Regions from separate parts of the Halomonas sp. AOP7-B1-5 genome, predicted to be linked through region 1. Evidence: predicted binding sites of a transcription regulator. Region 1 holds the regulator's gene; the other holds the start of a gene.
What was found. The regulator LexA, encoded in region 1, represses DNA repair genes until DNA is damaged. The targets are predictions, from matches to a motif close to TACTGTNTANNTANACAGTA.
Positions count from the first base shown of each region.

Region 1 (5,080 bases):
ATGCGTTCAATCGCCGAGTGGTATGGTATTCCTTATCACCATGTGCCGGTTGATCCGAACAATAAAGAAGCGTCGTTTGCCCAAGTGAAAGAGCATATCGATCATGCGCGCGCGGATTGCATCGTGCTGGCACGTTATATGCAGATTCTGCCGCCGTCACTATGCGAGCGGTATGCCGGTCAGGTGATCAATATTCACCACAGCTTCTTGCCCTCTTTTGCGGGTGCCAAGCCTTATCATCAGGCCTATGAGCGCGGTGTAAAACTGATTGGTGCGACCTGTCACTATGTGACCGAGGAGCTGGATGCGGGGCCGATTATCGAGCAGGATATCCATCGCGTGAGCCATTGCCATACACCCACTGATTTGGTTCGTTTTGGCCGCGATGTGGAAAAAGCCGTGCTGGCACGTGGCCTGCGCTGGCACCTGGAAGACCGCGTATTGATTCACGGTAATAAGACAGTGGTATTTAGCTAAACGCCCGTAGTTGCGTTTAAGCCAAAAAAAAGCGGGTGGCCATGGAAATGGCCACCCGCTTGAAGGCTATCAAGACGCTGTATTCTCTGTTCTTAAGAAATTATGTTCTTAAGAAATTATGTTCTTAACACGATGCTCTGCCGCCAACTCACCACAAGCGGTACATTAGCCGAGTGCTTGACCGTTGCCGCCCCGGATAACGCCCACCCCGACGCCTTCAATATCCAGTGACTGAGTGCGCAAGTCGATTTCGATAGGGGCAAAATCAGCGTTTTCGGCCATTAACGTTACCTGATGGCCCTGACGCTTAAAGCGCTTCACGGTAACTTCATCTTCCAGGCGCGCGACAACGATCTGCCCGTCACGTACGCGGTCAGTGCGATGCACTGCCAGCAAGTCGCCTTCAAGAATGCCAACATCCTTCATCGACAGGCCGCGCACACGCAGCAGGTAGTCGGCCTTGGGCGTGAAGTACTCTGCTGGCAGCGGGCAGTAGCGGTCAATGTGTTCAGCCGCCAAGATGGGGCTGCCCGCGGCAACTTCGCCAATAACGGGCAAGCCGGCCGGGGGAAGATCACTATTGGCCGCCACAGGAGCAGGCGAATCGCTCACTTCCTGAACATCCTGGTTAGGCAGACGAATCCCGCGTGATGTATTGCGAATAATGCGGATCACACCCTTGCGCTCAAGCGCGCGCAAATGCTCTTCAGCAGCATTGGGCGATTTAAACCCTAGCGCTTTGGCAATTTCTGCGCGAGTGGGTGGATATCCGAATTCACCCATGGTTTTTACGATAAAATCAAAAACATGCTGTTGACGTGCTGTGAGTGGTCGAGACATACCAAACTCCATAAACGATAAAAGACAGTCGGTATCTGCCTGCTTGAACAATATGTGTTTAAGTATACAGTATGTTCCTCTGTCCAGTACACGGATAAAAATAGTGCTTAATAGAGGTTAGACAAGGACCTGGCGTCATTTGGCTAACGGCTAGGCTCAAACGTCAGCCGACCCCAATTCAGCGATGAGGTGTTTGAATTAACTTTAATGAGTTTTCTCATCGATTACAGGAGCTTCTCGTATCTAGGATTGAGCCCGTTAGGGTTATGGCATACTATTTCGGCATGTTTTAAACACTCGTTTTTCTGGAGGCCGAAATGGCACAATCTGATACGGTGTCGCGTATTCTTGATACCGCTGAGGTGCTGTTTGCAGAGCGTGGTTTTGCTGAAACGTCGCTGCGCAACATCACTAGCAAAGCCCGGGTCAATTTAGCGGCCGTCAACTATCACTTTGGCTCTAAAAAAGCCTTGATTCAGGCGGTCTTCTCACGCTATCTGGATCCCTTCACTCTGCGCTTTCATACTGCGCTCGACGAGCTAGAAGCTCGCTATACCGATAGCCATATCCCGTTGGAGGAACTGCTCGAAACCATGGCAACAACGGTGCTGGCAGTGCCCGCTGAGCGCAATAGTCTAAAAGTGTTTATGCGCTTGCTCGGGCTGGCCTATAGCCAGGCTCAAGGGCATTTGCGGCGTCATATTCAAGAGCAGTATGGCGAGGTGTTCGCGCGCTTTACTGAGCTGGTCCGCCAGGCCACGCCGGATCTTCCTGATTCAGAACGCTTCTGGCGGCTACACTTTATGCTGGGTACCGTCATCTTTACCTTGTCGGGTCTGGATGCTCTACGGGATATTGCGGCTAAAGATTATCAAGAACAGGTCACCGTGCGTGATCTGGTACGTCGCTTGCGGCCAGTGGTCGTCGCCGCCATGAACGCGCCATTACCTCCGGCTGTAGAAGAGGGGCATCATGCGAACGCCAACGCTAGCTGAGCTGCCACCTAGCCAAACTGGCTGGATCGAGATTGATACCGATACACAGCAGTTGCGTTGGTGGCAGGGGCAAAAGGTGTGCTTTGAATGCGAAATATCGTCAGGCAAAGCAGGTGTAGGCCAACAGGAAGGTAGCGGTCAAACGCCACATGGCTGGCACTATGTGCGAGCGGCGATTGGCAAGGACCTGCCGATCAACGCGGTGTTTAGAGGTCGACGTTTTACCGGCGAGGTGTTTTCAACGCCGCTGGCCAAAGCAAACCCGACGCGTGACTGGATTTTGACACGCATTTTATGGTTGTGCGGTCTGGAGCGGGGATTCAACCGCGCAGGCTCGGTTGATTCTCAGCGCCGCTATATCTATTTGCACGGTACACCACCCAATCAGCCAATGGGAACGCCGGCTTCCCATGGCTGTATACGCTTACGCAATCAGGATCTGCTGTATGTCTTTGAGCGCGCGCTGCCTGGCACCCCCGTATGGCTTCATGGCAGCGATCAATAGCGGTCGCAGGTAAGGTTTTTTGACTCTGAGCGTTGATCGTCTAAAATCACCGGCCCTTTTGTTGGATCCATGATAATGACTCAACCTATTGGCCCGGTCATGCTCGACCTGGAAGGGCCGCGATTGAACAGCGCTGAAAAGCGCTTACTGCTTGAACCCGCTGTTGGTGGCGTCATTCTGTTTGCCCGTAATGTGGAAGACGCCTACCAGGTGCGCAAGCTGTGCAGTGATATCCGGCGTGTGCGCGGTGATCTGCTGCTGGCGGTAGACCAAGAGGGAGGCCGCGTTCAACGCATTAAAAAGGGGCTTACCCGGCTGCCAGCCATGGCCCGCATTGGTGAGCGCTATGTTCAGGACCCCGAAGAAGGCACCTTGCTTGCCATTGATGCGGGCTGGCTGCTAGGTATGGAAATGGCCGCGTGCGGGCTGGATATCAGTTTTGCGCCGGTACTCGATGTCGATAGCGGCATTTCCAGCGTGATAGGCGATCGTAGCTTTAGTAGTGACCCTCACCACGTAGCCCAACTAGGCGCGGCCTTTGTGGAAGGCTTGCACCAGGCAGGTATGGCGGCGGTAGGTAAGCATTTTCCTGGTCACGGCGGTGTAGCCGCAGATTCCCACGTTGCCTTGCCTGTCGATGAGCGTTCAATGGAGACGATTAAGCAACGCGACCTTGTCCCCTTTGAACGACTTGCCCCTAAGCTTGATGGCATCATGCCCGCGCATGTGATTTATCGAGCGTTTGATACACGCCCGGCGGGTTTTTCACCCAGCTGGCTGGGCATGCTGCGTGAATCGCTGGGCTTTAAAGGCTGCATTTTTTCAGATGATTTAAGTATGGCGGGCGCTCATGAAGCGGGCGAGCCACGTGGACGTGCCGCCGCTGCCCTCGCGGCTGGTTGCGACATGTTGTTGGTGTGTAACGACCGCGCCGCTGCCCTGGATGTGATAGATGCCTGCCAGGGGGTTGCCAATAAGCGACCTGCAAAACTGCGCTATGGGCGTGCACGCCCTGATTTGGATGCGCTGACGGCGCTGGGGCGCTGGCGACGAACGCATGCCAAGCTCGAAGCGCTCTAATCCCACCTGATTTTTCTTTTCGTAATACTGCTACTTTTTGGGGAGTAACCCAATGTCTAAACTGGATAAAGAGGCCCTTGAGTCGTTGGACTCAATGCGCCAGCTCATGGATACCGCCGACTGTTTGATTTCCCAGGAGCAGGTTGAGCGCGCTCTGGATCGCATGGCCGAAGCGATCACCAAGGATTTAGGCGATAAGCTGCCGGTTTTTTATTGTGTTATGAACGGTGGATTAATCACAACCGGCCATTTGCTGACCCGCTTGGGCTTTCCGCTGGAAGTCGACTACCTACACGCTACGCGTTACCGCAACGAGCTACGCGGGGGCGAGCTTTTTTGGCGCGTGTCGCCTGAAGTACCGATGGCTGGACGGCATGTAGTGATCGTGGATGACATTCTGGATGAAGGGTCGACGCTCGCCGCGATACTTGCCTATTGCAAAGAAGCCCAGGCTGCCAGCGTGACCACGGCGGTATTGGTGGATAAGCAGCATGATCGAAAAGCGGTGCCGGGCTTGAAAGCTGATTACTGCAGCTTAGAAGTCGCGGACCGCTATGTCTTTGGTTTCGGGATGGATTACAAAGGCTACTGGCGTAACGCCCCGGGTATCTTCGCCCCTAAAGGCATGTAGTTGTAACTGTGTTATTCAATGTCGGCTTAGCGAGGGGAGAAACGCCGCGCTAAGCCGGTCTCGGCAATCATCCGTGTCGAGATTTCTTCCACAGAAAAGCGCGTCGCATCGATAAACGGGATATGCATAATCCGGTAAAGCGCTTCGGCCTGTTCGACTTCCTGCAAACACTGATCCATTGAGCTATAGCGGCTGTTCGGCCGACGTTCATTGCGTATGGCGGATAGCCTGCGGGCATCGATAGTTAAACCAAACAGCTTGCGCCGGTGTGGTGCTAATGCCTTGGGCAGCTTGAGCGTGCCGTCTTCGTCAAGGTCGTCCTCGGTAAGCGGGTAGTTAGCCGCTCGAATGCCAAATTGAAGCGCCAAATAAAGCGACGTGGGCGTTTTTCCGCAGCGTGATACGCCGACCAGAATAATATCGGCTTTATCGTATTGGTGCGTGCGGGCGCCATCGTCGTTATCAAGTGCGAAGTGCACCGAATGAATCCGGTCCATATACACATCGTCACTGCCAATCGAGTGGGTTCTGCCTACGCTGTAAGACGAATGA
Region 1 is NZ_JBQTDC010000024.1:35,472-40,551, reverse strand. It holds gene purU (formyltetrahydrofolate deformylase) at 1-477, shown strand, start outside; gene lexA (transcriptional repressor LexA) at 643-1,317, opposite strand; gene ACT3XD_RS12555 (TetR/AcrR family transcriptional regulator) at 1,635-2,312, shown strand; gene ACT3XD_RS12550 (L,D-transpeptidase) at 2,290-2,817, shown strand; gene nagZ (beta-N-acetylhexosaminidase) at 2,893-3,897, shown strand; gene ACT3XD_RS12540 (hypoxanthine-guanine phosphoribosyltransferase) at 3,950-4,528, shown strand; gene ppsR (posphoenolpyruvate synthetase regulatory kinase/phosphorylase PpsR) at 4,555-5,080, opposite strand, start outside.

Region 2 (5,080 bases), on a different contig from region 1:
GTAGTCAAGCGCTTCGGCCAGCTGGTTTGCTTGCTTCTTGACCCAGGCAGGATCAATAGGACCCCAACTGATAATCCGGTATTCACCGCTGTTATGGCGCTCGCCTTGTGTCGTTTGAAATTGGCATTCAATATCCAGCTCGGCAAGCGAGGTGATGGTGTCCTGAGCCGTACGACGCGGCATGCCGCAGAAGCTCACGAGCGCAGGCACGCTAGAGACTCCCTGATCGATCAGGTAAGCCACGTAAAGACGGCGATAGAAGCTGGATTTTGTCTTGCTGAGAGCATCGGCCATAAGTGTGATTGCCTTAAAAATGAGCGTCGGCTAAAGCATACGGAACGCTTTTTGCCACAGCCACCGTTTAATATGTGTGTCCACTCTATTTGCACTAACATCATAGTGCCACGCTGTTGTCACGCTTATGTCACCTATAGCCGCCATCCTTCGTTGAAGTAGGTGGGCATCAGGGCGTTTTTCCTTCCAAGAGGGTGTGGCAAATGGCCGAGAATATTAATAGCGCTGTACAAGAGGTGTTACCCAGCCAGCGTGGAAGGGTAAAGGTCAGGCGCAAAGGGACATTAAGGCAGTGGCTCACGCTTGCCTTGCTGGTGTACTTTTTGATTTGTGCAGTATCAATTATTGGTAACGGTTTCAAAATAGCTGCTGGCGATCATGCCCAACAGCTTTTTGAGTTTGCCACCAATCCCTTTGTTGGCCTGATGGTCGGGATTGTCGCTACGGCGTTGATTCAGTCATCCTCCACCGTTACCTCGGTTATCGTCGCCTTTGTGGCCGGTGGATTGCCGGTTGCCACCGCGGTCCCCATGATCATGGGCGCGAATATAGGCACAACGGTTACCAATACGCTGGTAAGCCTGGGTCATGTACGCGATAAAGCTGAGTTTAAACGCGCGTTCTCCGCAGCAACAGTGCATGACTTTTTTAACTTGCTGGCGGTGGCTATTTTCCTGCCTATCGAACTTATCTTTCATCCGTTGGAGAAGATGGCGCAAAGCACGGCATTTCTATTTTACGGCGACGCCGATCTTTCCATGGGTAGCATCAATATTGTCGGTATGGCAACGAAGCCGATTACCTCTACTGTCGAAAGTGTGGCCATGAACCTGCCCACGGTTGCCGGTGGAATTGCCATGATTGTTTTTGGCATTGCGCTGATTTTTTTAGCGATTCGTTATATCGGTGCGCTGCTGAGAGTATTAATGGTAGGACAGGCAAAAAATATAATGCATAAAGCCATCGGGCGTGGTCCGGTTGCCGGTATTGCTTCCGGCGCGGTGGTAACATTTTTAGTACAGTCCTCATCCACGACCACCAGTTTAATGGTGCCATTAGCGGGGGCAGGCGCGTTCTCATTACGTCAGATTTATCCCTTCACCTTGGGCACTAACATCGGCACGACCTTTACGGCGCTGCTTGCAGCCACCGCAATAACCGGCGCCACGGCCATATTGGCCCTTGAGATCGCTCTGGTTCATCTATTCTTTAATCTATTGGCGGTAGTCGTCATTTTCGGACTTCCGTTTCTTCGCCCGCTGCCGGTAAAAGGCGCTGAATGGTTAGGCCGTGTAGCTTCAGAAAGAAAAGCTTTGGCGGCCGCTTGGGTATTAAGCGTATTTATTGTCATACCGGCCATCCTGATCGCATTCACGACGCTGCTTTGAGGTAAAAAACATGACGCCCCATCAAAAGATCGTTTCAACCTCGACCGCTGAACTCAAGTCCATGCTCGATGATTCAGCCGAGCTTATTGAAGAAATACGCGATGAGCTGGCCGAGAGAGAAGCTCAGGAGCGCGAACTGGAGCCGTTCGATACGCTGATTGAACAAGCGCGTCCCAAACTCGATGAGATCCGAGGCTTTTTCACACTGGTGCTTAATGAGCTGCGTGAGCGGCGTAATTAAGGCTATGTATAGATAGTATCTTCAAGGCATTTGTCAGGCACTCTTTGCTATCCAGAGAACGCCGATCAGATGCCTTTTTATTAAGCGCTAATAAAAGAGATCGCCTTGGGCATTGGGCGGTCGAAAGTCTCGGGTATTCAGCCCCTGCTCGGTGCGTGCCTGGAAATTCCACTGACGGCTGGCGCGATTGAAACGCTGGGCGATCATATCGGCAAAAATTCCTTCACCGCGAAAGCGTTTGCCAAACTGGGCATCATAGGCCTTCCCGCCCCGGCATTGGCGCATCAGGCTCATTACTTTCGCCGCTCGCTCGGGGTAGTGAGCTTCAAGCCATGCTTCAAAAAGCGGCGCTACCTCATGAGGCAAACGTAGCAACATCCAGGTGGCTGTTCGTGCGCCTGCGCGGCTGGCGGCTTCCAGAATGCGCTCTATTTCGTGGTCGGTAAGCCCTGGAATAACCGGGCTAACCAAAGTGCCCACAGGAATGCCTGCGGTATTAAGCTCGCGGATGACTTTTAAGCGTGCCTGAGGAGAGGCGGCGCGGGGTTCCAGCGTGCGCTTCATATTGGCATCCAGGCTGGTCAGGCTAACAAACACACGCACCAAACGGTATTCCGCCATTTCAGCCAGTAGGTCAATATCCCTTAGCACCAGAGTGCTTTTGGTTACGATAGTGACCGGGTGGCGGCATGCCAATAAAAGCTTAAGCAGCTGGCGCGTTAACTGGCGCTTGGCTTCCAGCGGTTGGTAGCAATCTGTATTGCCCGAGAGATTGATAGGGCGGCAAACATAGCCTGGCTTGCAAAACTCTTCGCTCAAACGCTCTACCAAGCCGTTTCGAGCAATCAGCTTGGTTTCAAAATCAAGGCCCGGCGATAGATCCCAGTAAGCATGAGAGGGCCGGGCGTAGCAGTAAACGCAGCCGTGCTCGCAGCCTCGGTAAGGGTTCAACGAACGGTCAAAAGGAAGGTCGGGCGATTTATTCCAGGAGAGTGCACTTTTACTGGTTTCTTCGCGTACTTCCGTGACCAACGTAGTGGAGGCTTCCTCTTGCCACCAGCCATCGTCCTCCGCCACGCTGTGGGTTGGCGCAAAGCGGTTATGCGGATCATAAGTAGCCCCACGCCCTTTATGCACGGTAGTTTGCGCTGATGGTTTACCGAGAGACGCCATACGCCTGCCTCTATCGTTATATATGTTTATATATACAGTATATGCGGTGTGGCTGAACGTGCAAGCCTTGGGCGATTTATTATCGAAGTGATGGCTAAGGCGGGGCGTTATTGAATAACCCGTTATTGAGTGAGTAGAAAGCAGCCAATCATTTATTAGCAAAAATTAATTTTATTAATTCAGATTCACAGAAATGACATTTTCGAACGTTAGGCTTAGCCGAATAACGAGTTAGCTAAATTTAGCCAAGGGATGAAAATGAAGAATTTTAAGCGAAATGCACTTACGTTAGCACTGGCATCAATCATGGTTACGCCGGTATTAGCGCAGGAAGATACGGCTAAAAATGTCATTTTAATGGTCACCGATGGTGCCGGTATCGAGACGTTCCGCGCAGCAAGTTACTTCCGTCATGGCGCGCTAGGTCATGAAGTTTACGATGAGTTTGATGTGCAGCTTTTCATGGCCACTCATCCGCTGAATACCTCCAATATGCCCACCAATAGCGACGACGGAACGGTCACGTTTGAGCCAGCCCAGCTTTGGAACGACGAAGCGGTAGACACCGTTTACGAGGGCAGCCTGGGTAACTACAAAGGCTATTTTGCCGGTTACGACTATGCCCGCGCCGATTACACTGATAGCGCCGCGGCAGCGACTGCGCTGGCGTCCGGCCAGAAGACTTTCAACAATGCCATCAACTGGTCCAACGACGATGAGTCGCTCAAGCATATCGGCGAATACACGGTTGAAAGCGGCCGTGCTCTAGGCGTTGTCTCTTCCGTGCAGATTTCACACGCTACCCCAGCCGGTTTCCTGGCCCATAACGTAAGCCGCAACGACTACAGCGCGATTGGCCGCGAAATCGTTGATTCCGGCCTTGCCACTGTGGCCATCGGTACAGGTCACCCTTATTACGATGCGGCAGGCGAGCGTGTCGATAACCCCGGTGAGAGCGATTTTCGCTTTATCGGTGGTGAAGAGTACTACCAGCGCCTGATGGACGGCGAAACGGATTATGCCTTTATCGAAAGCAAGGAAGACTTTGAAGCGCTGGCCGCCGGTGAAATCGATCTGCCCAAGGACAAGCTGCTGGGCTTGGTGCAGAACATTCAGACCCTTCAATACAACCGCCCTGGCGTGATCGGTGGAAACTTCCTGGATACCTCTCCGAGCTTAGCCACCCTGACCGGGGCTGCCCTGAACGTGCTTAACGCCAACGAAAGCGGCAACGACAATGGCTTCTTCCTGATGGTTGAAGGCGGCGCTGTGGATTGGGCCGCTCATGCCAATAACCTGCCGCGTATCATCGAAGAGCAGATCGACTTCAACGAAGCGGTTGAAGCGGCTGTCGAGTGGGTAGAAAACAACAGCTCCTGGGACGATACCCTGATCATTGTTACTACCGACCACGGCAACGGCCTGCTGCAAGGTCCTGATTCTGACGTCAATGCCTATAGCCCGGTCGTCAATCAGGGCGCCGGTGCGCTACCCCTGGTACGTTGGCACTCCGACACCCACACCCGTGAACTGGTGCCGCTGTATGCCCACGGTGCAGGTGCTGAGTTCTTCTATGACATCGCTCAGCAAGAAGAAGGGCTTTCCCGCTACGAAGTGGATGCAGACAGCCACTACTGGGTCGACAACACCGACGTATTCCGCGCGGGCATGAATGCCTTTGGTATAGACGCCGAGTAAACACTCACGTACGGCAATTACCTAAGAGCCGCCTTCGGGCGGCTCTATGCCGTTAGACACTTACGAAACTCTCGAATAGAGCCAGATATGAAGCTTCGAACCACTTTTTTAAGCCTTTCTTGTCTAATGCTGGCGGCAGTGGCTAGCAGCCCGGCCCTTGCCCTCAACGCTGAGCAGGCACCCACTGCCAGTGGCCACGCCTATGCTGAGCCGTACAAGGCCGTGCGCAAGGATGGCGTTTTGCATATTGAGGTGCGCTTTGTGACCGACTACCCCGGTTATTCCG
Region 2 is NZ_JBQTDC010000010.1:87,874-92,953, forward strand. It holds gene ACT3XD_RS07525 (winged helix-turn-helix domain-containing protein) at 1-294, opposite strand, end outside; gene ACT3XD_RS07530 (Na/Pi symporter) at 498-1,682, shown strand; gene ACT3XD_RS07535 (hypothetical protein) at 1,693-1,923, shown strand; gene ACT3XD_RS07540 (PA0069 family radical SAM protein) at 2,011-3,096, opposite strand; gene ACT3XD_RS07545 (alkaline phosphatase) at 3,355-4,794, shown strand; gene ACT3XD_RS07550 (hypothetical protein) at 4,882-5,080, shown strand, end outside.
Region 2: ACT3XD_RS07540 (PA0069 family radical SAM protein) is a predicted target of LexA. The motif match lies at 3,117-3,136, and genes of this name have one in related genera.